One region of the Micromonospora sp. NPDC006431 genome, then DNA from elsewhere that is predicted to be linked to it. Evidence: riboswitches for the same ligand, from Rfam matches in the RefSeq annotation. Region 1 holds a riboswitch; each other region holds the start of a gene.
The links. A riboswitch is a leader RNA that binds a small molecule or an ion and turns the genes downstream of it on or off. The one in region 1 is predicted to bind cyclic di-AMP.

Region 1 (7,754 bases):
GTTCACCCAGGTATTCCCGGTGGCACGGTCGCTGGAGTTCTGGATGGGCGTGGCCGCGGCGGAACTGATGCGCCGGGGCCGCTGGTGTGGCCCGAACCTCACCGTGGCCAGCCTGCTCTTCGTCGCCACCTGGGTGGTCGCCGCGCAGTGGGTCCGCGCGGAGCTCTGGGCGGCCCTGCTCGCGGTCGCGTACCTCCTGGTCATCACCGCCGCGGCCGACGCCGACGTGCACGGCCGGCGCACCCCGTGGGGGTCTCGTCCGATGGTCTGGCTCGGTGAGGTCTCCTTCGCGTTCTACCTGGTGCACGTGCTGGTGATGCAGGCCGTGCTGCGCCTGACCGGGCACTGGGGCGAGGGGCTGCGCGGCTGGTGGGGCCCGCTCGCGGTGCTCGGCTTCCTGCTGGGCAACCTGCTGCTCGCCGCCGCCCTGCACCGCTGGGTGGAGACGCCGATGATGCGCCGGCTGGGACCGCCCCGGCGGGCCCGCGCGCAGGCCGCCCCCGCCGCACCGGTCGAGGTCCGCGTCCCACGGCCCCGGTCGATCGAGTACGCGGGGCGGCGCGACCCGCGCTGAGCGGGCCGCCGGACCACACCCCCGCCGTCGGGCCGGTGTCCACGCTGGCCAATGCGCCTCTGCGGCGGTGCGACACGCCCGGGGACGGTGCGATACGGCCGGTTCGACGGTAATTTGGACCGGTGCTTCCGATCGCGCTCACCTGTCCCGTGTGGTGGGTGGCGCGCTGGACGGCGCGCATGCTGGCCAGCCTGGCCGTGGTCGTCGCCTGCTCGCTCGGCGCAGCCACGTTGCCCCTGGGCCCGGCCGCGGCGGCGCACGCGGCTCCCGCGACGGTCGCCGTCGACACCGCGACCCTACGGGCCGGGCACCTCGGCGGCACCGAGTCCGCCGGCGCAGACCCCACCCTCCGGGCGCTGATCCGCTGGTCCGGCGAGGCCGCCGACGCGGTGGTCCGGGCCGGGACCGGAGCGCCTGGTCCCGCCGCGCGGATCGGGACCGGATCGGCTGCGGCGGCCGGGTGGACGTCGTCCGGCGCCGACGCGGCCGGCGACCGGCAGGCCCTCCTGGCCAGCGCACCGGACTCGTTGGTGCGGGGCGTCGTGGTCGCCCCGGGCGACCGGCACCGCGTCCTGGTCGGGCTGGTCCCGGCGACCGTCGGCTCCCGGGCCCCGCCCGCCCGCTGACGAGCCCGGCGGGCCCGGTCCGCCCACGCCGTACCCGAACCTCACCCCCGCACCGGCCCGGTGGCGGCGCCCGTACCCGGTCGCGTCCCCGCCCCGCCGGCCGTGCGGACCTCTCCACCACGTCGTTCCCGTGAGGTGCCGACCATGAAGCAGACTCTTCTCTACCACTTCCTGACCGAGGTTCCCGTGGCCGCCGCCATCTGGTCGGCCCTGCTCGTGCTCGCCCTGGGGGTGCTCGCCGCCCTGGTCGCCCGGCCCGAGCGGGGGACTCCGCCGGATCCCGCCCCCGACCCGGCCGCCGTGGCGGCCGCCCGCCGCGCCGACCTGCGCCGGTACGCCGACGAGGTGGCGGTCGCCGCCGGCGGGGCCAGGCAGACCGCCCGCCGGTGGCGCGAGCAGTGGCTGACCGCGCACGACGAGGTCGACCGGGCCTGGCGGGCGTACGACGAGGCCGAGGCGGCCGCCCGGCGGTTCGCGGGGGCCGCCGTGCTGCCCGAGCCGCGGACGCCCCGGACGCCGGCCGAGTACGCGGCCCGGGAGCGGTGGCTGCACCACGCCGCCATGACGGCGCACTGGCAGGGCGACCTGACCGCCCGGCAGCTCGCGGACGTCCTCGCCGGGCGCAACGGGTGGGACCCGCGCCGGCATCCGGCCGAGCAGGAGATCGCCCTGGCCCGGGTGGTACGCGACGGCCGGCGGGCCCGGTGGCGGGCAGCCGCCGAGCGGGAGCGGCGGGCCTGGCGGGACGCCGAAGTGGCCGCCGAGGCGGCCCGGGTGCTGGCCGTGGAGGCGTACGCGGCCGCCGAGGCGGTGCGCCCCGGAGCGGTCCCGGTACGCCCCGCCGAGGCGGTGACCCAGACCCTCGCCCCGGTGCCGGCCGGCGCGGTCGGGGTGCACCCCGCACGGTGGCGTCCGGCGCGGGTCGGCTGAATCGTTATCCGAATTCGGTGAGCCCGGTCACGGCGACCGGGGAAACGGTCAACCGGATCAGGCCGGGCGATCGAGCCCCGCAATTCCCCTTCGATCCCCACCCGGATGTCCGATAGTCACCCGACGGTTCCCGTTAAAAACGGTCGTCCCATTGAGTCAGGTCAGTGACCGGCTGTTCCGATCTCGGTAACGGTGGTTGACGTTTACGCAGGTGGGCGCGCTTGGCAGGCGGCGTACCCACCGGTAGTGTCAGCGCGTCCGGTGCGGTTTTCGATCGCAAGTGGCGACGCCGCGCCGACCCGCTCAATCGTGATCTCACGAACCGGGGACCCAGTGCAACACCGGGGTGAATCCGCGAGCCGAGGCCCGCGGTAGGGCCTACTTCCCGCCCGAATCCGTCAGCTAACCCGGTAGGCGGCCACGGAAGGAGTTCCAACCTCGTGCGAACCACCCCCCGATCCTCCCCCCGCCTCCACGGCGCCACGGTGCCGGCGCTCGCCTGACCCGCGAGTCCGTTCCGGTAACCGACCCCCGCTGCCCGGTCCGCCGGGCGCTCTTTTCCCGCGGCCACCCGCCCAGGAACGCGCGTGAGCTACTCCGCGCGTCGGGTCGGCGTGTGCCGCTCCGGCCCCCGTGGAGGAACACGTGAAGCACCACCTGAAGCGTCAGCTGCGGCGCCTCGCGACCGAGCGCCCGTACCAGATCGTCGCCGGCTCCGCCGCGGCTCTCGTGCTGGCCGGCGGCGCCAGCGCGGCACTGGCCAGCACGAACGACGCGCCGGTCCGGCAGGAGACCACCGCCGCCGTCGCCGAACTGGCCCCGCGCCTCGGTGACGTCGCCACCCGGAGCGAGGCCCGGGTCGCCGCCCCGTCCCCGACCGCCTCGCCCAGCGCGTCGCCGAGCGGGTCGCCGTCGGCGAAGGCCAGCTCGGCCAAGCCGGACCCGGACGTCACGAAGACCGCGAAGGCGAAGCCGAAGCCGCCGTCGACGAAGGTCCTCGACTACAACTACGAGGCCCAGACCGCCTACTGGAACTGCGGTCCGGCCGCGGTGCGCAACGCGCTGAGCGCGAGCGGCGTCGAGACCACCCAGGACGCGATGGCCGCCCCGCTGAACGCCGGCGAGAACGGCACCAACTCGGCCGAGGACACCACCCGCGGGCTCAACCAGATGGTCAAGGGCAACCCGTACCGGACCCACATGATCCCGGGCCAGGCCGCGACCCCGGCACAGATGGACCAGCTCCAGGCCGACGTGGTCAAGGCGATCACCGACGGCCGCGGCGTGGTGGTCAACATCGCCGGCTCCGCCACCGACACCAACGGCGGCTGGCACTCGTTCCCCGGCGGCCACTACATCGCAGTGGTCGGCTACAAGGACGACGGCCGGACGGTGCGGATCGCCGACTCGGCGAACCCGGCGCTGCCCGAGTACTGGATCACCACCATCGATCTGGCGAACTGGGCCGGCACCCGCGGCTACTCCGCCTGATCCCACCCCGGCACGTCGGGCACCGGCTCCTGGAGCCGGTGCCCGACGTCGTATCCGGGGCCGGTCTCGCGCCTGGTGTCCGTCCGGTGGCACACTGCGCCGTATGGGCGACGAGACGGGTACCCGCCAGCTGCTGCTGCTGCACGGCATGGGCGCCACCGGTGAGGTGTGGCTGCCCTGGGCGCCGCTGCTGGAGCGCCGCTGGGCGGGCCGCTGGCTGGCCCCCGACCTGGCCGGGCACGGCTGGTCGCCGCAGCTGCCGGCGTACTCCTTCGAGGCGCTCGCGGACCGGGTGGTGGCGGGGCTCGGCCCGGTCGCCGACCGGCTCGGCCCCCGGGACCGGCTGGTGGTGCTCGGGCACTCGCTCGGCGGGGTGGTGGCGCTGGCGCTGGCCGCGCGGACGCGGCAGCTTCCGATCGACGGGGTGGTCGGGCTCGGCATCAAGGTCGCCTGGTCGCCGGCCGAGCTGGACAAGGCCCGCGAGCTCGCCCAGCGGCCGGTGACCTGGTTCGCCAGCCGGGACGAGGCCGCCCGCCGTTACCTGCGGGTGGCCGGGCTGGCCGGGCTGTTCGCTCCCGACCATCCGGTGGTGGACGCCGGGCTGCGCCGCGAGGACGGCCGCTGGCGGCTGGCCATGGACCCGGCCGCGTTCGCGGTCGGGGAGCCGCAGCTGCCCGCCCTGCTCGCCGCGACCGATGTGCCGGTGCTGCTGGCCCGGGGGGAGCAGGACCCGATGGTGTCCGACGCGCAGCTCAAGGAGCTGGGCGTGCCGGTGGCGACGCTGCCGGGGCTCGGCCACAACGCGCACGTCGAGGACCCCGCCGTGGTCCTCGACCTGCTCGCGCCGTTCGCGGCGCCCGACGGGCCGTGACGCCGTCGCCCCGCAGGCAGGGCGACGACATCACGACCGCAGGTTGCGTCAGTAGAAGCAGCCGGTGGCGGGCAGGGCGGACGGGGCCGGTGGGGCGACGCCGTCGTAGATGGCCAGCAGCATGTTTTGCGGGCAGCGGTTGGCGCCGTTGACCCGGACCTCCAGGTGCAGGTGGGGGCCGGTCACGTTGCCGGTGGCCCCGGTGTAGCCGAGGACCTGGCCGGCGCTGACCCGGGAGCCGGCCGCGACCGAGCGCGAGTTCAGGTGGCAGTACAGGTAGTAGGCGCCGTCGTCGCCGGTGATGCCGATGCCGATGCCGCAGCTGCCGCCCACGTGCCCGATCGTCCCGGAGGTGATCGCGTACGTGGTCGTGCCGGTCAGGGTGGGCAGGTCGATCGCCGGGTAGTCGTGGTGCGGATCGTCGTACTCGCTGCGGGGCAGCACCGACTTGCCGATGACCAGGCGGTAGTTGCCGCTGCCAGTGCCGCCAGTCAGGTACTGCCAGGTGGTGGTGTCGACCGAGCCGCCGGAAAGGCCACGGGCGGACTTGAAGCTGTTCACGGCATTGGTCGTGGCGGGGCCCCAATCGCCGTCCACGACCAGGTTGTAGCCGTACTTGTTGAGTGAGACCTGCAGCGCGCGGACCGCGTCGTTGTTGGCCCCGGGGCTCAGGGTGACCACCAGCTTGCCCCAGGTCTGCGCCCCGATGACGCCGTCGGCGGATAGGCCGTTGGCCGACTGGAAGGACTTCACCGCCGAGGTGGTGCCGGGGCCGTACTGGCCGTCGACCGTGAGGCTGTAGCCGCGGTGGCGGAGCAGGTACTGGGCGGTGGTGACGTTGGTGCCGGTCGAGCCGTTGCTGAGCAGGGGCCACGCCGGCGCCGCGGCCTGGGCCGCGGCCGGACCGGTCAGTGCGGCCGCCACGGCGAGCGCGAGCGCGCCGAGCCACATGGCGAGCTGACGGAAAACCGTTTTCATAGGTGCTCCTGTGGACGAGGGGTGGCCGGCGTGCGGACGTGCCGCGTCGCCGGTAAGGGGACCGACTACACCGCGTCGGCTGGGCGCCCGGGAGCAAGTATGATGATGAAGATAAATATTTACAATGGTGGATGTATGGCGGTGATTTTCGGCACGCCGATGACCGCTCCGGCCATTGGCGACGGAGCGGTCAGGCGGTGGGGGTGGGTCAGGCGGTGGGGGACAGCGGCGAGCCGTCCGGCGCGACCGCGTCGACGGCGCGCGGGGCCGGCGGGTTCCAGCCCGGTTCGAGCTGCCGGCGGGCGGCGTCGAGGAACGCCTCGGCGTACGAATCGGCGGGGAAGTCGCCCAGGTAGCGGGTGCGGGTGGCCCAGCGGGCCGCGGCCTTCGGGTCGGTGTCGAGCAGCTCGGTCAGCACCTCGTCCACGTTGGACATGTCCCGGCGCAGCACGTAGCCGGAGCCGGCCAGGGGGAACCGGGCGACGAACTCGTCGCCGTCGGCGCCCATGTCGGTCACCGCGTACGGCTTGCCGGAATAGAGGTAGTCGGAGATCACCCCGGAGACGTCCGAGACCAGCGCGTCGGAGCGGTTGACGCAGTCGGTCAGAGTCAGCTCGCGGCTGGCCGCCGCTCCCCACAGGTGCGCCCGGCCGGCCTTCGCCCGGTCTGCGGCGAGCAGCTCGGTGAGCCGGGCCAGCTGTCGCGCCGAGGCCGGGTTCTGCGCCGTGTACGGGTGGTGCCGCAGGATCACCGTGGCGCCCCGGTCCAGCAGCCGGCGGAGCACCGTCTCGGCCACCGGAAGGGAGCAGTAGTTCGCGTCCGCGTGGTGCCCCGTCCAGGTCGGCGTGTAGAGCACCGTCGGGTTGGCCAGGCCCCGGACCGGCTCCCGGCGTACCTCGATCGCCTCCACCTGGGGGCGGCCGACCACGACGAACTTCTCGGCGGGGATCTCCACGCCGGCGCGGGCGTACCGCTCGATCGCGGCCTGCCCGGCCACGAAGATCCGGTCGAAGATCGCCGACACCGGGTTGGCGCTGGGCGCCTTGTCGCTGTCCCCGTGGTGCAGCTGCACGTGGGTCAGGTGGGCGAACCGGATGCAGTGGCTGTTCTTCGCACCGTGGTTGACGTAGAACGCCGCCCGCAGGCTGGGCACCAGGGCCTCGTCCATGGCCTTGAGCGTCGGGCAGAACACCACGGGCGCGCTGGTCGCGGCGGCGATCGCCGGCAGGAACTCCGGCTCCCGCAGCATGACCAGGAACGGCCGGCCGATCCGCTCCAGGTAGGGCAGCCACATGGTGATCTGGTACTCCGACCCGGGCGGGGCGGAGAAGTAGAGCACGAACTCGGGCTGGTGGCGGCGCAGCGCCCGGCCCACCGGCCCGCCCCCGGCCGGCGGCCGGAACCGCCGCCGGGCCAGGTCCAGCCCGACCGCGCCGCACCCGGCCCCGACCAGCAGGGCGGCGACCAGCGCGAGCCAGGCCGGCAGGGCGAGGACGGCGGCCACCGCCACCACGGCGAGCAGCACCAGCAGCGCGTCACCGAGCCGCGCGGCCACCAGCGGTGCCCAGGTGCGGACCGGCAGGTTGGCCGCGCGGATCTCCAGCGCCCCGGCCTCGCGCAGCGGCCCGACCAGCAGCACCAGGCCGAGCAGCACCAGCGCGGTGGCGGCCAGCGCCGGATCGAAGCCGGCGTCGAGGCGGCGGGCGTAGCCGACCAGGATCCCGGCGGCGACCAGCACCGATTCGGCGACGCCGTCGGCGGTGGGCCGTACCCGGCGTTCCCATGCGGCGGCGGCCAGGGCGGCGACCGCGATCGCCAGCCCCCAGCCGGTCGCGCCGGTGAGCGCCACGACGAGGAACGCCAGCACCGCCAGCCCGGTGGTCAGTGCCCGGGCGAGCAGCTTCCGGACCAGGTCACCACGCATCGCTACCGTCCCTCGGTCGTCCGGCCCGGCGTCGAGGCTGCGGGCAGCTGCTCCGACAACTCCAGCTCGGCGCGTCTGGCGCCGCGCCGCGACCTGGAGCCGTCGTCCGACAACTCCAGCTCGGTGGGTCTGGGGTCGCGCCGCGACCTGGAGGCGTCGTCCGACAACTCCAGCTCGGTGGGCCTGGGGTCGCGCCGCGACCTGGAGCCGTCGTCCTCCGGCTGGGCGGGCACCACGGCGACCTGCTCGCCGGCCGGCTGCTCGCCAGGGGCCCGGCGGACGTCGATGACCTGCCCGGTCAGCTCGGAGACGAGCACGTCGAGGGAGGCCTGCGCGACCGCCTCGGCGGAGAGCAGCGTG
Region 2 (6,645 bases), on a different contig from region 1:
CCGAGCCAGTCGCCCGCCCCACCGGTCGGGGCGCGCCGGGTCGTACGCCGTCTCCTCACCCTGGTCGCGGCCGCCGCGGTCGGTGCCGGGCTGCTGGCGGCTCCGGCGCACGCGGCGCCGTCCGTGGATGAGATCGACGCCCAGATCGACAAGCAGTGGGAACAGCTCGAGCCCACCATCGAGAATTACAACAAGGTCCGCGCCCAGCTCAAGGTCAACAAGAAGAAGTCGGACGACCTCGAGAAGAAGATGGTGCCGCTGCAGCTGCAGTCGGACCTGGCGATGAACCAGGTTGGCGACATGGCGGCCCGCTACTACATGCGCGGGCCCTCGCAGGAGATCGGCGCCCTGCTGACGAGCACCAAGCCGGGCATCCTCGGTGAGCAGCTCGTCATCCTCGATCACCTGGCCGCCGAGCAGAAGAAGCAGGTCGCCAGCGTGCTCGCCGTCCGGGACAAGTACAACCGGCAGAAGCGGAAGCTGGACGAGCTGATCGCCACCCAGACGAAGCAGAGCAACGAGCTGGCGGCGAAGAAGAAGCAGATCGACAGCGAGATCAAGCGGCTGACCGCGATGCTGCCGGTGACCTCGATCCGTCCGGCCGGCTGCCCGGCCATCGACGGCGTGGTGAGCAGCGCCGCGCGGACCGCGATCAAGACCGCCTGCGCCCAGGTCGGCGACCCGTACGTGTGGGGCGCCACCGGCCCGAACGCCTTCGACTGCTCCGGCCTCACCCAATACGCCTACAAGGCCGCGGGCATCTCCCTCACCCACTTCACGGGAGCGCAGTGGAACGAGGGCAGGGCCGTGTCCCGCAGCGACGCGCGCCCCGGTGACCTGGTCTTCTTTTACAGCGACCTGCACCATGTCGGCCTGTATCTCGGCAACGGCATGATGGTGCACGCGCCACGGACCGGCAAACCGGTCCAGGTAACCAAGATCAGCTACATGCCGGTCGCCGGCTTCCGCCGCGTCAGCTGACCCTCTCGAGCAGCACGAAGGCCCCCGGTCCACACGGACCGGGGGCCTTCGTTTCGCCGAGGGTCAGCTGGGGGAACCGACCGACGCCGGCGTGATCTGCACGTCGTCGAGGTTCACGTACATCACCCGGTGGCCGAACTGGACCTGGACGTACTTGTTCTCGCCGCGGACCACCGTCCGGTCACCCGGCGCCGAACCGTCGAAGGAGACGGCCCGGTAGTACTCGCCCGGCAGGACGCCGCCGACCGCGTACCGCTGACCGGCCGGGAAGGTGTACTGCAGCGGCGAGATGGCCTGGTACGGGATCGTGGCCGGGTAGGCGGCCCGTTCGGGGTAGGCCCGTCCGTATACCGGGATGCTGGTCTTGCCCGGCTTGGGGGTCACCACGAAGCCGTTCGCCCACTTCGCCGTCGGCGCCGAGGTCGGGTTGTAGAACCAGGCCTTCTGGCCGAGGTACCAGATCGCGGTCCAGTCGCCCTGGATGCCCGCGAGGGCGTACGTCTGACCGGCCGAGGCGCGGGCGCCGTGATCCTTGATGTACATGGTGTTCGGCGTGCCGTCCTTGCGCAGGCCGAGGTCGTTGACCAATGGCGCGTCCAGGCTCGGGCCGGTGCGCAGGATGACCGAGGAGGAGCCCCGCAGCGGGCAGGGCTCGGCCGGCGGCGGCGGCTTCGGGACACCCGGCGGCTGCTGGTTGCAGCCGTAGAAGGCCGGCTTGTTCGACGCGAAGTCCGGGTCGATGGTGACCAGGCCGGTGTTCGGCGTGCCGGTCGAGTGGAACGGCGCCTTCAGCAGGTCGAAGTAGTGCGACCAGTCCCAGTACGGGCCCGGGTCCCAGTGCATCCCGGCGACATTCCCGGCGGTGATGCCGGGGACGTTGTCGTGGCCGAGGATGTGCTGCCGGTCCAGCGGGATCTGGAACCGCAGCGCCAGGTGTCGGACCAGCTTGGCCGAGGCGCGGTACATGGCCTCGGTGTACCAGGTGCCGTGGCCCGCGAAGCCCTCGTGCTCGATGCCGATGGACTTGGCGTTGACGTACCAGTTGCCGGCCTGCCAGCCGACGTCCTTGGCCTTGATGTGCTGAGCGACGTACCCGTCCACCGAGCGCAGAGTGTAGTGCCAGCCCAGGTAGGTCACGTCCTGCACCAGGCCCACACTGGGGCCGAAGTAGCCCTCGGTGTCGTGGATGATGATGTATTCGAGCTTCTGCTGGGCCGGCCGGTTGCCGATGTCGTAGTTGCCGTAGTCCACGATGTTCGTCTCGGGGATCGTGTACTCCCCGTACGGCGCGGGGATCCACTCGCAGGCGAGGCGGACTGGGCACTCCAGGCCGTCCGGCCGCTCGGCGCGGCGCAGGCCGAGCTTGTGCAGCCCGGACTGGTCCGGCGTGACGGCGGTGGCGGTGAGGGTCACCCGCTGGCCGTCGTCGGTGGTCCGGGTGGCGCCCTGGCCGATCTGGTCGTACACCTCGTCGGCGAAGGCCGCCGCCGCGTCCTCGGTGTCCGCGCCGGAGTACCGGGCCACCGCGCCGTACCAGGCCGCCGGGTCGCTGCCGGCGCCGACCGGCCCGCCCAGGTCCTGCTGGTACGAGGCCAGCAGCGCCGCACCGCCGCGGATGTTGGCCGCCGCGTCGTCGCGCAGCGCCTCCTTCGACACGCCGGTGAGGTCGGCGGCGGTGTCCAGGGTCTGCAGCGAGGCCAGGGGCAGGGTGTCCCCGGCCGGCGCGGCGGCGGCGGTCAGGTCGACGGTGAGCGGGCGGGACTCGTCGCCGCGGGGGTCCTCGTTCTCGTCCACGTGTGCGCTGGACGGGGCCGAGGCGACCTGCTGCGCGTCGGTGAGGTGCATCGGCCCGTAGCCGCCGCTGGTGCTGGGCTGGCTGGAGTGGGTGTCCCAGCGGGACTCCAGGTAGGAGACGCCCAGCAGGACGCTCTGCGGCACGCCGTACTCCGCCGCCGCGGCGGCGTACTGCTGCTGGCGCTCCGGGCTGTCGATGGTGCCGGCGGCGGTGAGGGGCGCCGCCGCGGTGGGACCGCTGGTCGCGAGAGCGGTGGCCGCCGCGACGGCGGCGGCCAGCAGTATCCGTCTGCGCGATGGCAGGGCTGAGAGGTGCATCGAACCTCCAGATAGGGATGGGGGTGACTGCGTCCCCACCCTCACTCCGCAGATGGCCCCAGGTCAATACCTTTCCAGGTGGTGATGATGGGCGTAAAAAACCTTCACGGTCGGGTGGTTTCCGAATCTGCGTACGGAGTGTCACGGCGGATCGGGTTGCGGATTGATAACGACGGTCCCTACTCTGGTCAGTTGTCGACCGGTAGGTTCACCGTCCATCCCGGGTGGTGACGGTCCGACACCGCCGAGTCGCCGCCAGGCGAGCCGGGGACCCAGGTACCTGGGGTGAATCCGCAGCCAATGCGGTAGGGCGGCTCCCTTCCCGCCCGAACCCGTCAGCTAACCCGGTAGGCGGTCAGGAAGAAGGAGTACGGAGCCCGGTGGCACACCATGCCCCGCGGCCACCGTCGGACCGGTCGGTCGACCGGTCGACGGCTGCGCCGCGTTCACGCTGGTCCCGCTTCACCACCGCCCTCGCCGCCCTGGTCGGCACCGCCGTCGTCCTGACCGGTGGCGCCACGGCGGCCCACGCCGAACCGTCGGTCACCGAGATCGAGCGCCAGATCGACCAGGACTGGAACAAGCTCGAACCGATCATCGAACAGGTCAACTCCACCCGCGGGCAGCTCGCCGTCCGGCGCAAGCAGGCCGACGCGCTGGAGAAGCAGATCGCCCCGCTCGAGGCCCAGGTCGACGCCGCCCTCGGGCAGGTCAGCGGGCTGGCCGCCGACGCGTACAAGGGCAACAACCTCTCCACCGTCAACGCCCTGCTGGGCAGCCGGTCGCCGAGCGAGGTGGTCAACAGCCTCGAACTGCTCGACCGCTACGCGCACCACCAGCACGAGCAGGTGCAGGCCGTCATGGAGCTGCGCGACCAGCTGGCCGCGAAGAAGAAGCCGTTGGACGCGATGGTCGCCCAGCTGGCCCGTACCGAAGCTCAGCTCGCGGCCCAGAAGAAGCAGATCGACGCCGAGATCGCCCGGCTCCAGAAGCTCCGGCTCAAGGTGTACGGCAACGGCGGCGGCGGACCGCTGCGCCCCGCGCCCTGCCCCGCCGGCTACCCGGGCGGCCCGGCCGGTGTCGCGGTCAAGTTCGCCTGCGCCCAGATCGGCAAGATCTACGTCTGGGGCGCCGCCGGCCCGGACCACTACGACTGCTCCGGCCTGACCATGGCGGCCTGGGCCAAGGCCGGGGTCTCCCTGCCGCACAACGCCCGCGAGCAGCACGACGTCACCCGGCGGGTGAGCCGCGGCGAGCTACGCCCCGGTGACCTGGTCTTCTACTACAGCGACCTGCACCACGTCGGGATGTACGTCGGCGGCGGCTGGGTGGTGCACGCCTCCCAGTCCGGCAAGCCGATCACGATGAAACGCGTCGACGACGGCCAGATCAACAGCTACGGCCGCCCGGGCTGACGGGTACGCAGGGGCTGCCGCGTCGCGGGAGCCCCTGCGTCGTGCTCAGCGGGTCGGCCAGGTACGCCAGTTCTGCCAGGACCGGCTCGGGGTCGGCCCGCGCTGCCCCTGGTAGCGCGAGCCGTAGACCGCCGAGCCGTACGGGTGCTCGGCCGGCGACGAGAGTCGGAAGATGCAGAGCTGGCCGATCTTCATGCCGGGCCAGAGCGTGATCGGCAGATTGGCCACGTTGGAGAGTTCCAGCGTGACGTGCCCGGAGAAGCCCGGGTCGATGAAGCCGGCGGTGGAGTGGGTGAGCAGCCCGAGCCGGCCCAGGCTGGACTTGCCCTCGAGTCGGCCGGCGAGCTGGTCGCCCAGCGAGATCACCTCGAGCGTCGAGGCGAGCACGAACTCGCCCGGGTGCAGCACGAACGGCTCGCCCTCGGGTACCTCCACCATCGAGGTCAGGTCGTCCTGCTGCTGCGACGGGTCGATGTGCGTGTAGAGGTGGTTGTTGAAGACCCGGAAGAGCCGGTCCAGGCGTACGTCGATGCTGGACGGCTGCACCAGCGTAGGCTCGAAGGGCTCCAGCGCGAGTGCGCCCGCCTTGATCTCGGAGACCAGGTCGCGGTCGGAGAGCAGCATCGGAACACCATAGCGACCGGTACGGGCGACCTGCGTGTCGGACTACATCTTCGTACACGTGTTCGATAGAATGTCCGCATGGCTTCCTGGTCCGAATTCGCCGCCGACGAGCCCCGACTCGCCGACGAGATCCGCCTTCTCCTGCAGCAGTACGGGCCGGGCTTCGGCTACCTCGCCACGGTCCGCGCCGACGGCGGCCCCCGGGTCCACCCGGTCTCCCCGGTCATCACCGACGACGGGCTCTACTGCTTCGTCATCGACTCGCCCAAGCGTCGCGACCTCGAACGCGACGGCCGCTACGCGCTGCATTCCTTCCCGCCGGAGGAGAGCGACGACGAGGCGTACGTCGCCGGCCGGGCCCACCCGGTGACCGACCCGGCGACCGTGGCCCGGGTGGCCGGGATCGGCCGGGCCGCGCCGCACGTCGACTGGCAGCTGTTCGAGTTCACCGTCGACGTGGCGATGCTGACCCGGCGCGACCAGGCGGCCCACCTCGGCACGGGCCGGCCGCAGGTGCGGGTCTGGTTCGACCCGCAGGCGACCGCTCCCGCGCGGCGTGCCCCGGCCGTCCCCGAGGGGCGGCGCGGCCGCCACGGCTTCGACACCCGCCGCCCGGCCGCCTGACCGTATGAACACCGGTGCCGGCCCCGTCCGAGGACGAGGCCGGCACCGGTTCGCTGTGCTCGGCGGTTACGCCGCGCGGTAGGCGTTCCACGCGGTCAGCATCCGGCTCGCCTGGCCCGGGGTGAACTGGTACATGCACGAGTCGTAGGTGTAGTCCATGAAGTTGGTGATCGGGTCCAGGCCCGCCGCCGTGCAGGTGTCCCGACCGGTCGGGCACTGGTACGCCGGCGAGGCCTCGGCCGCGGTGTCGTCCACGCTGTCGCCCGAGCCCGAGCAGCCGCCCTGGAAGGTGTGGTAGAGGTTCAGCCAGTGGCCGATCTCGTGGGTGCCGGTGTCGCCCTGGTTGTAGTTGGTGGCGGTGCCACCCGGCAGCGACTCGCTCAGCACGACCACGCCGTCCATGCTGTCGAGCTTGCGCTTCGGGAAGGTCGCCCAGCCGAGCAGGCCGTCGCTGAGTTCGCCGAGGTACATGTTCAGCGTGTTCTTGCCGCCCTCGCGCAGGGTGGTCTTCATCGACCGCTCAGCCGAGGAACCCGAGATGATCGGGTACCAGGACGGGTTGGTGACCCGGTTGATCTTCTGGAGCTGGAAACTGAAGGCGGTGGGCGCACCGCCGGTGGCGCCGCTGTAGGCCTGGTTGAGCACGCTGATCTGCTGCGTGATCATCGAATCCGGGATGTTGCCGCCGGCGCGGGTGCTGTCCCGCTGGATGACGTGCACCACGACCGGGATGGTCACGGTTGCCAGGGGTGCGGCCCCGGCGCCGGCCCGGAACCGGGCCCGCTCGGCCAGGGCTGCGGCGAGGTCCGCCTCCCGCTCACGGACCTGGGCAGCGGTCAGCTCGTTCGGCTCGTGCTTGGCGTGCGCGCCGGCCTTGACCCGGGCGTCC
Region 3 (7,754 bases), on a different contig from region 1:
GCGGCCGGCCTGATCGCCGCCGGCACCGCCGCGGCCGTACAGGCCGCGCCGCCCAGTCCCGCTCCCGACGCCGCCCAGGCCCGTACGCTCGCCGCGAACTCGGCCCGCGCACTGGTCGCCAGCCGGCCCGGCTACCTGCACGCCAGCTCGGACGACGCGTTCGTGCAGCAGTCGATCATCAGCTCCGAGGGCACCCAGTACGTGCCCTACGAGCGCACCTACAAGGGCCTCCCGGTGACCGGTGGCGACTTCGTGCTGGCCACCGACTCGGCCGGCAACCTGAAGTACGCCTCCGTCGCGCAGCAGCGGGCCATCGGCAACCTCGCCACCACGCCGAAGCTCACCTCGGCCACGGCCGAGAAGACAGCCCGCGCCCAGCTCAAGACGGTCAGCACCGTCGAGGGCACCAAGCTGGTCGTCTACACCCTCGACAGCGCCCCCACGCTGGCCTGGGAGACCACCGTCCGGGGCACCGTCGCGGACGGCCCGAGCCGGCTCACCGTGGACGTCGACGCGGTGACCGGCAAGGTGCTGCGTACGCAGGAGCACGTCGTGCGCGGCAGCGGCACCGGCGCGTGGAACGGGCCCAGCCCGCTCAGCCTCAACACCACGCTGTCGGGCAGCACGTACTCCATGAAGGACCCGACCGTCACGAACCTGAGTTGCCAGGACTCCGCGACCAACACGACGTTCAGCGGCTCGGACGACGTCTGGGGCAACGGCACCGCCACCAACAAGGAGACCGGCTGCGTCGACGCCCTCTACGGCGCGCAGACCGAGCACAAGATGCTGTCGCAGTGGCTGGGCCGTAACGGCGCCGACGGCAACGGTGGCTACTGGCCGATCCGGGTGGGCCTGAACGACCAGAACGCCTACTACGACGGCACCCAGGTGCAGATCGGCAAGAACACCGCAGGCCAGTGGATCGGCTCGATGGACGTGGTCGCCCACGAGATCGGCCACGGCATCGACGACCGCACCCCGGGCGGCATCTCCGGCTCGGGCACCCAGGAATTCGTCGCCGACACCTTCGGCGCGGCCACCGAGTGGTTCGCCAACCAGCCCGCCAGCTACGACGCCCCGGACTTCCTCGTCGGCGAGAAGGTCAACCTGGTGGGCAGCGGCCCGATCCGCAACATGTACAACCCGTCGGCTCTCGGCGACCCGAACTGCTACTCCAGCAGCATCCCGTCCACCGAGGTGCACGCCGCCGCCGGTCCGGGCAACCACTGGTTCTACCTGCTGGCCATGGGCAGCAGCCCGACCAACGGCCAGCCGTCCAGCCCGACCTGCAACGGCAGCTCGGTCACCGGCCTCGGCATCCAGAAAGCCATCAAGATCATGTACAACGCGATGCTGATGAAGACCACGTCGTCGTCGTACCTGAAGTACCGCACCTGGACCCTGCAGGCGGCGAAGAACCTCTACGGCAGCACCGGCTGCACCGAGTTCAACACCGTCAAGGCCGCCTGGGACGCCGTCAGCGTACCGGCGCAGTCCGGCGACCCGACCTGCTCCGGCACCACCACTCCGCCGCCGACCGGCTCCTGCTCCGGCCAGAAGCTGGCCAACCCCGGCTTCGAGTCCGGCAACGTGAGCTGGAGCGCCTCCTCCGGGGTCATCACCAGCTCCACCGGCCAGGCCGCACACGGCGGCTCGTGGAAGGCATGGCTCGACGGCTACGGCACCGCCCACACCGACACCCTGTCGCAGTCGGTGACGATCCCGTCCGGCTGCCGGGCGACCCTCACCTTCTGGCTGCACATCGACAGCGCGGAGTCGACGACCACCACCGCCTACGACAAGCTGACCGTGAAGGCGGGCAGCACCACTCTGGCCACCTACTCCAACCTCAACAAGGCCGCCGGCTACGTACAGCGGTCCTTCGACGTCTCGTCGCTGGCCGGGACCACCGCCACCATCTCGTTCACCGGGGTGGAGGACAGTTCCCTGCAGACCTCGTTCGTCATCGACGACACGGCGGTCACCGTCTCCTGAGCACGCCCCGAGCGGCCGGTCGTCGTCCTCCCGACGGCCGGCCGCTCCGCCGGCTCAGCCGTACGTGGGGTGCTGCGCCCACCCCGGCGCGTCCGTGCCGGGATTGAGCCGCCCTGCTCCGACAGCGGGCGATGCCCGCCTCAGCTCGGGCGGCCCGCCCGCGTCCCCGCGTCAGGGCCGCGGCTGAGGCGGGCCATCACGTCGTCCACCGCCCGGCTGAACAGCTCCATCTGCCGTACCGGCTGCTCCTCGATGCCGCCGAGCCGCGCGGCCAGAGCGTCGACGTCGGCCCGGGCCGAGGCGCTGACTTGGGCGTCGAGGGCGGCCAGGGCGGCGTTGACGGCCAGCACGACGTGCCCGCAGACCGCCTCCACCCCGTCCCCGGCCAGCTCCGGGTCCACCGTCACGGACTCCAGCCGGCCACCCTGGACCACCACGGCCCGGACCCGGCCGTCGGCCGCCGCGCCCTCGGCGCGGAGCAGCTCGCCCGGATCGCCGTCGGGGTGCTCGGCCGCCCGCGAGCGCATGGCCGACAGCGCCTGCTGCGTCCTGGTGAGCAGCTCGTCGAGGCTTGCGGCCGCGGAGAACGAGTCGTTGGTCATATCCGCGCCTTCTTCACGTCTTTCCGGAGCACCGCGACGATAGCAACCGCCCCCGACCGGGACACCGCGAGCACCCGGGGCCTCGTTCACGAAAAAGAGTGGCCGTCCCGGGCGGGGATGGCCACTCTTTCCGTGCATCAGCGCGCAATGTGGGGCGCCCCACCTGCCAGGGGCGTCAGCGCAGGCGGAGGTGCTGGCCTGGGAAGATCAGGCCCGGGTTGTCGCCGACCACGCGCTTGTTGCGCTCGTAGAGCGTCTGCCAGCCGCCGGCGAGGTGGTTCGCCGTCGCGATCAGCGACAGCGAGTCACCCGACCGGACCGTGTAGGTCGCGCCGCCCGACGTCGGCGCGGTACGCCGGTGGCTGCGGGTCGCCGGCTGGTCGCCGCGGGACGACCGATCCTTGGTCACCTTCTTGTGCGACTTCGTGGCACCGGAGTCCTTGGTGGAGTAGGGCTTGGTCGAGCCGCCCTTCTTGCCGCAGACCGGCCAGGCACCGATGCCCTGCCCGTCGAGGACCTTCTCGGCGACGGCGATCTGCTCGCTGCGGCTGGCCAGGTCGGCGCGGCTGGCGTACTTCTGGCCGCCGTAGCCGTTCCAGGTGCTCTTCGAGAACTGGAGGCCACCGTAGTAGCCGTTGCCGGTGTTGATGTGCCAGTTTCCGCCGGACTCGCACTGGGCGATGGCGTCCCAGTTCACGCTGGATGCGCTGGCCGGCGCGGCCGGCCCGAGGATGGCGGCGGCGCCGGTGGCGGCGCCGACGACGAGCGCCCCGACGGCGACGCGACGCTGGGTGGTGCGTCGATGACGTGCGACATGTTCAGTTGCCATGTGGGTTCCTCCACGCCGACGAGGTGAGCTGTCGGGTTCGGGCCGAGGAGCCCGGCCGCCGGATGGGCGGCTTCACCCCGAGGTGTCGAGCACCGAGGAACATGTGGGTCCCCCGCTCCCGCCTGAGGTCCAGGTACCGACGGGCCGGCGGCGGGATTAGGCGTTACCGGCCCGGGTGTCCGCGATCGCGAACGCAGTCGACGTTAGGGATAGTTTCGGATGATCGCCCACTTCTTGTGAAGTTCTTCACCCGGCCGAGCGAAGGCCACACCGTACGAGTTGCGCGGCGTCCACAGGTGCTCTACAAGCGCCATTCAGTACGTCAGGCCGAAGCCCTGCGGAAAGAGCGGAACCTGCCCGTCGCCGGCGTTGATGGGCTGCTGGCCGACGGAGTTCATCCAGGTCATCGGCAGTTTGCCGGTCGGCGCGTACCCGCCGAAGAGGACGTCGGCAACGCCGACGCCCTCGGTGCCGGGCAGCCAGGAGGCGAGCAGCGCGGTCCAGTTCGGCAACTCGCCGGCGACGTCCAGCGGCCGGCCGGAGACCAGCACCACGATCACGGGCACGCCGGCGTTGCGCAGGGTCACGATGGTGCGCAGGTCCTCCCGGTCCAGGCCCATGGCACCCGTACGGTCGCCCTGACCCTCGGCGTACGGTGTCTCGCCGACCACCGCGATGGCGGCGCGGTAGCTGCTGTTGATGCCGGTGCCGCGCTGGTTGTAGGTGACCGTCGTGGTCGGACCGACCGCGGCGCGGATGCCCTGGAGGATGCTGGTGCCGGGAGTGATGTTGCCCGAGGAACCCTGCCAGGAGATGGTCCAGCCACCGCTCTGGTTGCCGATGTTGTCGGCGTTCTTGCCCGCCACGAAGATCTTGTTGTTGTCACGGGTCAGCGGCAGGATTCCGGCGTCGTTCTTCAACAGCACCTGGGACTCGCGGACGGCCTGCCGGGCCAGCGCCCGGTGTGCGGCACTGCCCACGGTCGGCGTCCAACTCCGGTCGGTGAACGGCCGCTCGAAGAGGCCCAGCTCGAACTTCTTGGTGAGGATCCGCCGGTTGGCGTCGTCGATCCGGCTCATCGGCACGTGCCCGTTCTGCACCTCGGTCCGGAGCCTGCTGAGGAAGGTCTTCCACGCGGTGGGCACCATGACCATGTCGATCCCGGCGTTGACCGCGGTGCTGACCTCAGCGGCGGTGAAGCCGACGCTGCCGTCGATCTGGTCGATGCCGTTCCAGTCGGAGACGACGAAACCGGAGAAGCCGAGCTCTCCCTTCAGGACCGTGGTGATCAGGTATTGGTAGCTGTGCAGCCAGGGCGGTGACCGCGACGAGGAGGAGGGCGAGGCCGAGGGGGCGGTAGCGGGTCACGGGTCACTCCTTCCAATGGAACGCGAGGACCGTTCACCCGCACTCTAGGCCAGCGGGACATTGATCGGCGCCACTACAATCGCCGCCCTGTGCGAAAAATCCTTGCGGTTGCGGGAGCGGGCGCGCGCCGATCCGGCACCGACTACGGTGGCGAGGTCCGGCACGGTCGCCGGGCCCGGGTGCGCAGGCGGAGGAACATGACTGACTACGGACACGAGCTGGCCTTCGGCGGCTTCCTCACCCCCGCCGCCGGCCAGTTCGAGCAGGTGGTGGCGCTCGCCAAGCTCTGCGAGCAGGTCAACCTGGACCTGGTCACCTTCCAGGACCACCCGTACCAGCCGGGTTTCCTGGACACCTGGACGCTGATGTCGTACCTCGCGGCCGCGACCAGTCGGATCCGGCTGGCCGGCAACGTGCTCAACCTGCCGCTGCGCCAACCGGTGGTGCTGGCACGCAGCGTGGCCAGCCTGGACCTGCTCACCGGCGGCCGGGTCGAGCTGGGCCTCGGCGCGGGCGCGTTCTGGGAGGCGATCGAGGCGGTCGGCGGCCGGCGGCTGTCCCCCGGGCAGGCGGTCGACGCGCTCGACGAGGCGATCCGGGTGATCCGCGAGGTGTGGGACGTCGAGCGGCGCGGCATGGTCCGGGTCGAGGGCACGTACCACCGGGTGGTCGGGGCGAAGCGGGGGCCGGCGCCGGCCCACCCGGTGGAGATCTGGGTCGGCGCGTACAAGCCCCGGATGCTGCGGCTGGTGGGGCGCGCGGCGGACGGCTGGCTGCCGTCGCTGGCGTACCTGTCGAAGGGGCCGGACGAGCTGCCGGGGATGAACGCGCTGATCGACGAGGGTGCCGAGGCCGCCGGGCGGGATCCCCGGTCGGTGCGGCGGCTGTTGAACGTCACCGGCCAGTTCACCCGGTCGTCCGCCGGCCTCCTCACCGGGCCGCCAGAGCAGTGGGTGGAGGAGCTGGCCGGGCTGGTGCTGGACCACGGCATCGCCACCTTCATCCTCGGCGCCGACGACCCCACCGCCATCCAGCTCTTCGCGCGGGAGGTCGCGCCCGCGGTGCGGGAGCTGGTCGCCGCCGAGCGTGCCGAGCCGGGCACCCGGCCCAGGGCCGGCGAGGAAGCGCGCGAGGCGGTCGAGGCCGGGGGCGCCACCGCGCTCGCTGTCACCCCCACCCCCGATCCGGGCGTACGGCTGACCGACCACCAGCTCTGGGACGAGTCCACCCGCCCGGTCGCCCCGCCGGCGCCGGCCGGGCACGTCTACACCCCGCACGCGCAGGCCGTCGGCGCGCACCTCGTCGACGTGCACGACCACCTGCGTCAGGAGCTGGCGCAGGTGCGCGACCTGCTCGAACAGGTCAAGCGGGGGGTGGTCTCCGCCGGTGCGGCCCGGGCCGTGCTCAACCAGATGACCATGCGGCAGAACAACTGGACGCTGGGGGCGTACTGCGCCGCGTACTGCACGGTGGTCACCCAGCACCACGGGCTGGAGGACAATTCGATCTTCCCGCACCTGCGGCGTGCCGATCCGGGGCTGGCCCCGGTGCTCGACCGGTTGGCGGCGGAGCACGTGGTGATCCACGACGTGGTGGAGGGCGTGGATCGGGCCCTGGTCGACCTGATCCGCAATCCGGGCGACTTCACCGAGGTCCAGCAGGCCGTGGACATCCTCACCGACACCCTGCTGTCGCATCTGTCGTACGAGGAGCAGAGCATCGTCGAGCCGCTGGCCCGGCACGGCTTCTACGCCGGCCAGGTCTGACCGTCGGCGGCCGTTCCGCCAGCCACCGGACACCCCCATTTCGCCGACTAATCTTCGCATTCGCGCAGGTCAGGTGGGTCGAGCTACGGTGGGCCGCAGAGGTGATGGCAATGGCTGTGATCTATGTCGACCTGTCTTACCACGACTGGGACCGCGTCAAGGGCGAGTTCGACTGGGCGGCGATTCGCCGGGCCACCTCTCCCGTCCTGTGCATGCGGGTCACCTACGGCGACCCGCAGGGCTTCCACCCGCCCAGCCCGCACGTCGCCGAGATGGCGCGTGGTGCGGCCGGCGCCGGCTTCGACGTGATCGGTGGCTACCACAACCTGATCAGGGGCGATCAGGCCAGCACCAACCGGCAGGTCGACTATCTGCGGAGCACCCTCGACGGGATCGGGGCGGTGTGGGCGATGCTCGACGTCGAGCGTTACCCGGAGCTGGTCGCCAACGGACTGTGGCCGCGCTTCGACGACGTACGCCGGTTCGTGGACCGCTGGCACGCCGTCGATCAGCGGGTGCTGGCGATCTACCTGCCGAAGTGGAACTGGGACGGGAACCTCGGCCGGCCCGACCTCCGGCCGCTCAACGCACCCCTGGTCGCCAGCGACTACGGCAGCAACCCCACCGGCGCGCCCGCTGCCGTCTACGCGCAAGGTGGTGGGGACGGCGGCCCGGGCTGGGCCGCGTACGGCGGGGTGACCCCGTCGATCTGGCAGTACGGGTCGAACGTCGCCTGCCCCGGCGCGTCCGGACAGACCGACTGCAACGCATACCGTGGCACGCTCGCCCAGCTGCGGGCCCTGTTGACGAAGGACGACACCATGACCCCCTCCGAATTCTCCGCGATCCTGTCCGACCCGGCTGTCGCCGCGAAGATGCGCGCCCTGCCCTGGCAGTACATCGGTGGCGGCATCCCCGCCGGCATGTCGACGCTCAACGTGCTCAACGACCTCTACCAGACCACCCATGCCGCACCGACCGCCGCCGCGATCGCGGCGGCGACCGTGCAGGCGCTCGGTGGGCAGTCCCCGGCCGACGCCGCCGCCGCGATCGTGGCCGCGATCGGCAAGGACCGCGCGGCAGCCCTCGCCGCGGCCCTCGCCGCGGCCACCAAGTAGACGGCGGCGGCCTCCGTCGGCCGCGGCGTGGCTGCCGCGGCCGACGGAGTCGGCGGTCCTAAAGGGTACGGGC
Region 4 (7,754 bases), on a different contig from region 1:
CCGCCGTCGCCGACGGCCAGCACCCGTTCGCGGTGATCGTGGGCTGCGCCGACTCCCGGCTCGCCGCCGAGATCATCTTCGACCGTGGCCTCGGTGACCTGTTCGTGGTGCGGACCGCCGGCCACACCGTCGGCCCCGAGGTGCTCGGCAGCGTCGAGTACGCGGTCACCGTGCTGGGCACCCCGCTGGTGGTGGTGCTCGGCCACGACTCGTGCGGCGCGGTGCAGGCCGCCCGCGAGGTGGTCGCCACCGGCACGCCCCCCGCCGGCCACCTCGGCGCGTTGGTGGACGCCGTCGTGCCCAGCCTGGCCCGAGCCGCCCGGGAGGGTGTCGAGGACCTCGACGAGATCGTCGACATCCACATCGCGCGGACCGTGGAGGCGCTGCTGGCCCGGTCCGCCGTGCTCGCCGAGCGGGTGGCGGCCGGGCGGTGCGGGGTGGTCGGCATGTCGTACCGGCTCAGCGCGGGCGAGGTGCGGACGGTGGCCGAGGTGCCGGCCGGCAAGCCGAGCGCGACGCTGCCGGGCGCGGCCACGCCCGCGGACCCGGCACCCACCGCCGTCGCCGGTTGAGTCCTTCCTGACGCCGAGGGGCCGCCCCGCGCGGTCGCGGAACGGCCCCTCGGCGTGGTACTCCGGCTACAGCAGCGACACGTGCACGTGGTCGGTGTGGTTGGAGGGCCCGCTGTAGGACTTCCAACCGGTCGCCGGGAACCAGATCTGCCGGTTCCAGATCACGTAGTAGACGCCCAGCCGGTCGGCGTTGCGGATCAGGAACGCGGCGAGGTTGTTGCCGTACATCCGCATGTCGTTGTTGTGCCAGGGGGAGAAGCCGCTGCGCTGTAGCGACCAGTCGCAGGCCCGGCCCTTGGGGTGCTCCCAGGGACCGCCCGGGCGGTAACAGCCCACGAAGCGGTCGAAGCCGGCCCGCTTGACCTCCTTGTACATGTGCAGCGTGCGCGGGGTGATGTAGCCCGAGGTGGTCGGATCCTTCACGCTGCGTGACTCGGGCTTCCACCCTCCGTCAGCCGTCCGCCCGGGAGCGATCCGGGCGACCGGGGAGGTGGCCGCGACCAGACCCGCGGTGAAACCCCGCCCGCCGACCAGCCGCAGGGCCTTCTCCGCCTCGGCCTTCTCGCGCCGCATCGCGTTGGTCTGCTTCTGCTGCTCGCGGATCTCCGCATCGAGCGCGATCTTGGCCTGCTCCGCGCGGTTCTTCGCGGCGTTGACCTCGGCGAGCTTCTGCGCGTTCATCAGGTTCAGTTCGTCGAGGGCGGAGGCCCGCTGGACGAACGAGTCGGGCGCGTTGCTCTCCAGCAGCAGGGCCATCGCGCCGATCCGGCCGGTCCGATAGGACTGCGTGGCGATCTGGCTCACCTGCGGCCGCAGCGCGTCCAGGTCGGCCTGCGCCGCCCGGATCTCGAGGGCCAACTGGAGTTGGCGCTGCTTCGACTTGTCCAGCTTCGCCTTGGCCTGCAGGAAGCCGCGATTGGCGGCATCGATGACCTCGGTGATGAGCGGAGGATCGTTGTCCTCCTCGTGGCCCGATGGGTTGGGGGTGTTGGGTGCGGCCAGCGCCGGGGTGGGCCCGGCGACGATGGCGAACGCGGTGAGCACGGCCACCACAGGTGTCAACCAGCGGCGCAGGGGTGCCGTCAACAGTGTTCCCTTCCGTCGACCGCCGACCGGGTTAGCTGTCGGGTTCGGGACGGAAGTGGCCCCTACCGCTCGCGCGGATTCACCCCAGGTACCTGGTTCCCCGGTTCGCCACAGGGCGATTGGGCGGTGGTACCGCTGGCGCCGGTGCGCGCCTTCGGCGGTTACCGGCAGCGAGGTTACCCGAGAGGCGGGTCGGCGATCTACGTCCGGAAGCCGACCAATCGCACGTTTTCGTCGTCGCCCTGCGTGACCAGCGTCGCGTTCGCGCCGGCCGGTCACGCTGCGGAGTGTCACCATGCGGCTTCCGTGCTCCTCTCCGGTCCGGATCGTCCGGTGGCCGCTCCGCCGAGTGCCTCCAGCGCGTCGTGCCGTTCGGCCGGCGGCCGGGACGACGGCGGGCGGGGTCCGGCGTCCGTCGCGGCGCCGGCCCGTCCGGCCGTCCGGACCACCGCCGCCAGACCGGTGGTCAGCGGTACGGCGGCGATCAGGCCGAGCGTGGCCACCGCGCTCCGGACGATCTCCTGCGCCATGAACTCGCTGGTGAGGATCTCGCCCACCGGTCGCGAGTCGGCGACCAGCAGGAGCAGCAGCGGCAGCGACGCGCCCGCGTACGCCAGCACGATGGTGTTGACGGTGGAGGCGATGTGCGCGCGGCCCACCCGGGTGGCCGCCCGGTAGAGCTGCATCCGGGACAGCCCCGGGTTCGCGTTCGCCAGCTCGGTGACCGTGGCCGCCTGGGTGACGGTGACGTCGTCCAGCACGCCGAGCGAGCCGATGATGATGCCGGCCAGGAGCAACCCGTGCAGGTCGACGTTCTGCTGGAACATCGACAGCGTGGTGGCGTCCTCGCTGCCGTAGCCGGTCAGGTGGGTGGCCGCGGTGGCCAGGGTGCCGAGGATGCCGGTCAGCACCAGGCTGCCCAGGGTGCCGAGCACCGCCACCGAGGTTTCGGCGGTGATCCCGTGGGTCAGGTAGAGCACCACGAACATGATCAGCGCGGCGCCGACGATCGCCACCAGCAGCGGCGGCTGGCCGGCGCCGATCCCGGGCAGCACGAAGCCGAGCAGCACGGCGAAGCTTGCCACCAGGCCGCCCAGCGCGGCCAGTCCGCGCCAGCGCCCGAACGCCACGATGGCGACGGCGAACAGCACGGCCAGCCAGACCAGCGGCGTGCCGCGCTGGTGCTCGGCGATGTTGTAGGTCTTGATCGTCAGGTCGGCCGGGTCCATCAGCTCGACGAGGATGATCTTGTCACCGACCTCGACCCGGGGTGCCCCGGGGCCGGACGGGAGGGGTGCCTCGACCTGCCGGCCGGCGTCCGGGCCCTGCTCGGCGGCGACCGTCGCGGTTCCGCACGGCCCCGTGGCCTGGCCGGTGCCGTCGTCCTCCGGCGTCGGCGGACACGGCTCGGTCACCACCCGGGTCACCGTGCCGTGGTAACGCGGCAGGTCCGCGCCACCCGTCGGCTCCCGGCTGTCCCGCGGCCACAGCACCAGCGCGGCGACCACGGTCACCAGGAACAGCGGCACCACCGTCGCGACGAGGATCCGTCGCACCCCGGGCGGGGCGGGCGGAGCGGGACGGGTGTGGTCGGCGCCCATGGCGTGTCTCCCAACGAGTCACAGCGCGATACGTGTCACCGGGCTGGTCGGTTCACCGGGCCGGCGCTGGCGCCGGCGGGGGGAGTGCAGGCCGGTCGCCGCCGGGAATGGTAGCCAGGTCCGGGGGCGCGACGCAGGCGATGAGCGATCTCCGGTGGTTCCTGCCGGCCCGGCCCGGCGCACCCACTAGCGTGGTTCTCGTGCGTACGGCGCCAGCGGTGACGACCGGACCGTGGGTCCGGCTCCTGCTGCTGCTCTGCACCCTGGTCGGGCTGACCGCCATGCACACTCTCGGCCACGGCACGCACGCCTCCGGCGGCCCGGGGGACCACGCGGCGGCCAACCACGCCGCCCCGCCGGCCGCGGTGGCCGGTCCCGCCACTCTGCCGGCCGCGGTGGCCGGCTGGGCCGGCGACTGCCCGGGTGACGGCTGCGGCCCGGCCCGGGTCCTCCCGCCGACGGACGCCCAGGCCCGGCTGCTCCCGCTGGGTGATCCCGGCGGCGACCGGTCCGGCTGGAGCATCTGCCTGGCCGTGCTCGGCGCGTTCGCCGTCACGCTGCTGGTCGCGCTGCTGCTGCGGGCCGGGGCCCGGACCTACGGGCCGGCCGCCAGGGTGGCCCTCCGGGCCGCCCCAGGACCGCGCGCCCCGCCGCCCCGACCGTACGGGCTGCGCCTGGCGACGGTGTCGGTGCTGCGCAGATAGGACGCCCCGGCGCGGGTGGACCGGAAGACCGGTCACCCCGCGTCCGCCGTCCGCTGCGTAGGTTTCGACACCGAAAGGCCATTCCATGTCCACTCGTACCCTCGCGCGTCGGGCCGCCCTGGCCGGCGTGACCGTAGCCGCCGCGCTCGCCCTCACCGGCTGTGGCGGTGGCGACCACCCGATCGCCGGCACCGGCCACGACACGCCCGCCACGGGATCGCCCTCCCCCGGGGCCTCCTTCGGCGAGGCGGACGTGACGTTCGCCCAGATGATGATCCCGCACCACCGGCAGGCCGTGGCGATGGCCGAGCTGGCCGACGACCGGGCCGCCGACCCCGAGGTGCGGAGGTTGGCCGGGCAGATCAAGGCGGCCCAGGCGCCGGAGATCGCCAGCATGACCGACTGGCTCAGCGCATGGGGCCGGCCGGTGCCTCCGGCCAGTGCCGGCCACGGCATGCCGGGGATGGACCACGGCATGCCCGGGATGATGTCCGACGCCGACCTGGCGACGCTGAAGGCGTCGTCCGGGGCCGACTTCGACCGGCAGTTCCTGACCATGATGATCGCCCACCACGAGGGTGCGCTCACGATGGCGCAGGCGGAGCTGACCGGGGGCGCCAATCCCGAGGCCAGGGCGCTCGCCCAGCGGATCGTCGACGCCCAGCGGGCCGAGATCGACAGCATGCGGAAGCTGCTCGACGGGCGCTGACACCGCAGCCGTTGGGGGCCGGACGCGCCGTCCGGCCCCCAACGGGCCTGGTCAGCCGCGCTTCATCAGCCGGCCGACGGCGGCCATCATCTCGGTGGCCATCTCGTCGGCGCGACCCTCGGCCGCACCCTCGTGCATGCAGTGCCGCGCGTGCCCGTCGAGCAGGCCGAGGCCGACCTTGTCCAGGGCGGCCTGGATGGCGGAGATCTGGGTCAGCACGTCGATGCAGTAGCGGTCGTCCTCGACCATCTTCTCGATGCCGCGGACCTGGCCCTCGATACGGCGGAGCCGCGCGAGCAGCTGGTCCTTGCTGGCGGTGTAGCCCCGGGTCGGGGTCGTCGGTGCGGTCATGGCGTCCAGGATAGCGTACCCCTCTGGGGTATGGTACGGTCCTCTTCGTTAGCTGATACCCCCACGGGGTAGCGGTAACAGGAGAGTGGCGCAGTCTCTCCACCAGTTACCCCCAGGGGGTATAGGGTGGGGGCGGCGAGAGGGGAGTTGCGATGGTCACCACCACGTACCAGGTGCAGGGCATGACCTGCGGGCACTGCGTCAACTCGGTCAGCACCGAGGTGAGCGCCATCCCGGGCGTCACGGACGTCCAGGTCGACCTGGCCTCCGGCCAGGTCACCGTCACCAGTGAGAGCCCGTTGGCCACGGACGCCGTCCGCGCCGCCGTGGACGAGGCCGGCTACGACCTCGTCGGGGCGTGACGGGTCCGCGGACCCGAAGGAACCGAGGTACCCCATGAACACGACGACGAAGCTGAGCGGCTTCGCCCTCGGCCTCGCGGCGGTGTTCGGCGCGGCGTACGGGGTCGGTCACCTGGCCGGCCCCGTCGCCCCGCCCGCCGTGACCCCGCACGACACCACCGACGGCGATCACGGTGACGGAGGTCACGGCGACGCCGGCCACACGGCGGCCGCCACCGACCACCTGCCCGGCGGGCTGCTCGTCTCCGACCGCGGCTACACGCTGCAGCCGGTGAGCGCCCCGGCCGGCGAGTTCGCCTTCCGGATCACCGGCCCCGACGGCCGGCCGGTCACCCGCTACGACGTGGCGCACGACAAGCGCATGCACCTGATCGTCGCCCGGCGTGACCTCTCCGGGTTCCGGCACGTCCACCCCGAGTTGGCCGCCGACGGCACCTGGCGGGTCGCCTCGCCGCTCGCCGGCGCCGGCACCTGGCGGGCGTTCGCCGACTTCACCCCGACCGGCGGCGTGCCGCTGACGCTCGGGGTCGACGTCACGGTCCCCGGCACGCTGGCCGACCGGCCGCTGCCGGCACCCGCCACCAGCACCACCGTCGACGGCTACACCGTCACCCTCGGCGGCACCCCGCAGCCGGGCCGCACCAGCCAGCTCACCCTGACCGTGAGCCGGGACGGCCGGCCGGTCACCGACCTCCAGCCCTACCTCGGGGCGTACGGGCACCTGGTGGCGCTGCGGCAGGGCGACCTGGCCTACCTGCACGTGCACCCGGAGGGCGCGCCCGGTGACGGGCGGACCGCGGCCGGGCCGGCGGTCACCTTCTCCGCTGAGGTGCCCTCGGCCGGGACGTACCGCCTCTACCTGGACTTCCGGCACGGCGACGCGGTGCACACCGCGGAGTTCACCGTCGTGGCCGGCGACCCGGGCGCGCCGGCGACGGGCGCGCCGGCCCCGACCACCACACCGACCCCGGAGGCCGACCACGGCACCCCGGGTCACGGGCACAATTGACCGGAGGTGCCGCGATGACATCGACCGCCAAGAGCGCGGGCTCTTCGTCCCTGCCGGTCGCGCCGAACCAGATCGAACTCGCGATCGGCGGCATGACCTGCGCCTCCTGCGCAGCCCGCATCGAGAAGAAGCTCAACCGGATGAACGGCGTCGAGGCCACGGTCAACTACGCCACCGAGAAGGCCACCGTCCGGTACGCCGACGACGTGACGCCGGACGACCTGATCGCCACGGTGGAGAAGACCGGCTACACGGCAGCCGTACCGCCCCCGCCGGCCCAGGCCCTGGCCGAGGCGACCGCCGAGCCGGTGGACGAGCTGCGCGGGCTGCGTACCCGGCTGTGGGTCTCGGTCGCGCTGGCCGTGCCGGTGATCCTGCTCGCCATGGTGCCCGCCTGGCAGTTCACCTACTGGCAGTGGCTGTCGTTGACCCTGGCCGCCCCGGTCGTGGTCTACGGCGGGCTGCCGTTCCACCGGGCCGCCTGGATCAACCTGCGGCACGGCGCGGCGACCATGGACACCCTGGTGTCGCTCGGCACTCTCGCCGCGTTCGGCTGGTCGCTCTGGGCGCTCTTCCTGGGTGACGCCGGGATGCCCGGGATGGTGCACCCGTTCCGCTTCGACATCACCCGCGGCGACGGCGCCGGCAACATCTATCTCGAGGCGGCGGCCGGGGTCACCGCCTTCATCCTCGCCGGCCGTTACTTCGAGGCCCGGTCCAAGCGGACCGCCGGCGCCGCCCTGCGGGCCCTGCTCGAGCTGGGCGCCAAGGACGTCGCGGTGCTTCGCGGCGACCGGGAGACCCGGATCCCGGTGGACCAGCTGGTGGTCGGGGACCGGTTCGTGGTCCGGCCCGGCGAGAAGATCGCCACCGACGGCGTGGTCGAGGAGGGCACCTCGGCCGTCGACGCCAGCATGCTCACCGGCGAATCGGTCCCGGTCGAGGTCGGGCCCGGCGCCACCGTCGTCGGCGCCACCGTCAACGCCGGCGGCCGGCTGGTCGTGCGGGCCACCCGGATCGGCGGAGACACCCAGCTCGCCCAGATGGCCAAGCTGGTCGAGGCGGCGCAGACCGGCAAGGCAGCCGTGCAGCGGCTCGCCGACCGGATCTCCGGGATCTTCGTGCCGATCGTGATCGCCCTGGCCGCCGGCACGCTGGGCTGGTGGTTCGGCACCGGGGCGGGGACGACGGCGGCGTTCACCGCCGCGGTGGCCGTCCTGATCATCGCCTGCCCGTGCGCCCTCGGCCTGGCCACCCCGACCGCGCTGCTGGTCGGCACCGGGCGGGGTGCCCAGCTCGGCATCCTGATCAAGGGCCCCGAGGTGCTGGAGTCGACCCGCCAGGTCGACACGGTGGTGCT

Region 2: another riboswitch for cyclic di-AMP. It lies ahead of ACFYM6_RS01355 (NlpC/P60 family protein); the one in region 1 lies ahead of ACFYM6_RS19960 (C39 family peptidase).
Region 3: another riboswitch for cyclic di-AMP. It lies ahead of ACFYM6_RS18410 (transglycosylase family protein); the one in region 1 lies ahead of ACFYM6_RS19960 (C39 family peptidase).
Region 4: another riboswitch for cyclic di-AMP. It lies ahead of ACFYM6_RS06425 (coiled-coil domain-containing protein); the one in region 1 lies ahead of ACFYM6_RS19960 (C39 family peptidase).

Annotation. Positions count from the first base shown of each region.
Region 1 covers NZ_JBIAHQ010000011.1:50,719-58,472, forward strand. The annotation lists gene ACFYM6_RS19945 (acyltransferase family protein) at 1-574, shown strand, start outside; gene ACFYM6_RS19950 (hypothetical protein) at 697-1,200, shown strand; gene ACFYM6_RS19955 (hypothetical protein) at 1,345-2,130, shown strand; cyclic di-AMP (ydaO/yuaA leader) riboswitch at 2,421-2,562, shown strand; gene ACFYM6_RS19960 (C39 family peptidase) at 2,764-3,621, shown strand; gene ACFYM6_RS19965 (alpha/beta fold hydrolase) at 3,725-4,492, shown strand; gene ACFYM6_RS19970 (peptidoglycan-binding protein) at 4,541-5,470, opposite strand; gene ACFYM6_RS19975 (CDP-glycerol glycerophosphotransferase family protein) at 5,679-7,394, opposite strand; partial or broken gene ACFYM6_RS19980 (D-ribitol-5-phosphate cytidylyltransferase) at 7,568-7,754, opposite strand, start outside.
Region 2 covers NZ_JBIAHQ010000001.1:274,230-280,874, forward strand. The annotation lists gene ACFYM6_RS01345 (C40 family peptidase) at 1-981, shown strand, start outside; gene ACFYM6_RS01350 (N-acetylmuramoyl-L-alanine amidase) at 1,045-3,093, opposite strand; cyclic di-AMP (ydaO/yuaA leader) riboswitch at 3,326-3,461, shown strand; gene ACFYM6_RS01355 (NlpC/P60 family protein) at 3,474-4,508, shown strand; gene dcd (dCTP deaminase) at 4,554-5,132, opposite strand; gene ACFYM6_RS01365 (pyridoxamine 5'-phosphate oxidase family protein) at 5,211-5,756, shown strand; gene ACFYM6_RS01370 (zinc metalloprotease) at 5,823-6,645, opposite strand, start outside.
Region 3 covers NZ_JBIAHQ010000010.1:12,865-20,618, forward strand. The annotation lists gene ACFYM6_RS18400 (M4 family metallopeptidase) at 1-1,998, shown strand, start outside; gene ACFYM6_RS18405 (YbaB/EbfC family nucleoid-associated protein) at 2,139-2,600, opposite strand; gene ACFYM6_RS18410 (transglycosylase family protein) at 2,776-3,429, opposite strand; cyclic di-AMP (ydaO/yuaA leader) riboswitch at 3,428-3,602, opposite strand; gene ACFYM6_RS18415 (glycoside hydrolase family 3 C-terminal domain-containing protein) at 3,744-4,739, opposite strand; gene ACFYM6_RS18420 (LLM class flavin-dependent oxidoreductase) at 4,995-6,563, shown strand; gene ACFYM6_RS18425 (hypothetical protein) at 6,674-7,681, shown strand; gene htpG (molecular chaperone HtpG) at 7,740-7,754, opposite strand, start outside.
Region 4 covers NZ_JBIAHQ010000003.1:14,961-22,714, forward strand. The annotation lists gene ACFYM6_RS06420 (carbonic anhydrase) at 1-572, shown strand, start outside; gene ACFYM6_RS06425 (coiled-coil domain-containing protein) at 639-1,658, opposite strand; cyclic di-AMP (ydaO/yuaA leader) riboswitch at 1,664-1,794, opposite strand; gene ACFYM6_RS06430 (YibE/F family protein) at 1,949-3,259, opposite strand; gene ACFYM6_RS06435 (hypothetical protein) at 3,460-3,963, shown strand; gene ACFYM6_RS06440 (DUF305 domain-containing protein) at 4,049-4,672, shown strand; gene ACFYM6_RS06445 (metal-sensitive transcriptional regulator) at 4,724-5,023, opposite strand; gene ACFYM6_RS06450 (heavy-metal-associated domain-containing protein) at 5,176-5,385, shown strand; gene ACFYM6_RS06455 (hypothetical protein) at 5,420-6,394, shown strand; gene ACFYM6_RS06460 (heavy metal translocating P-type ATPase) at 6,409-7,754, shown strand, end outside.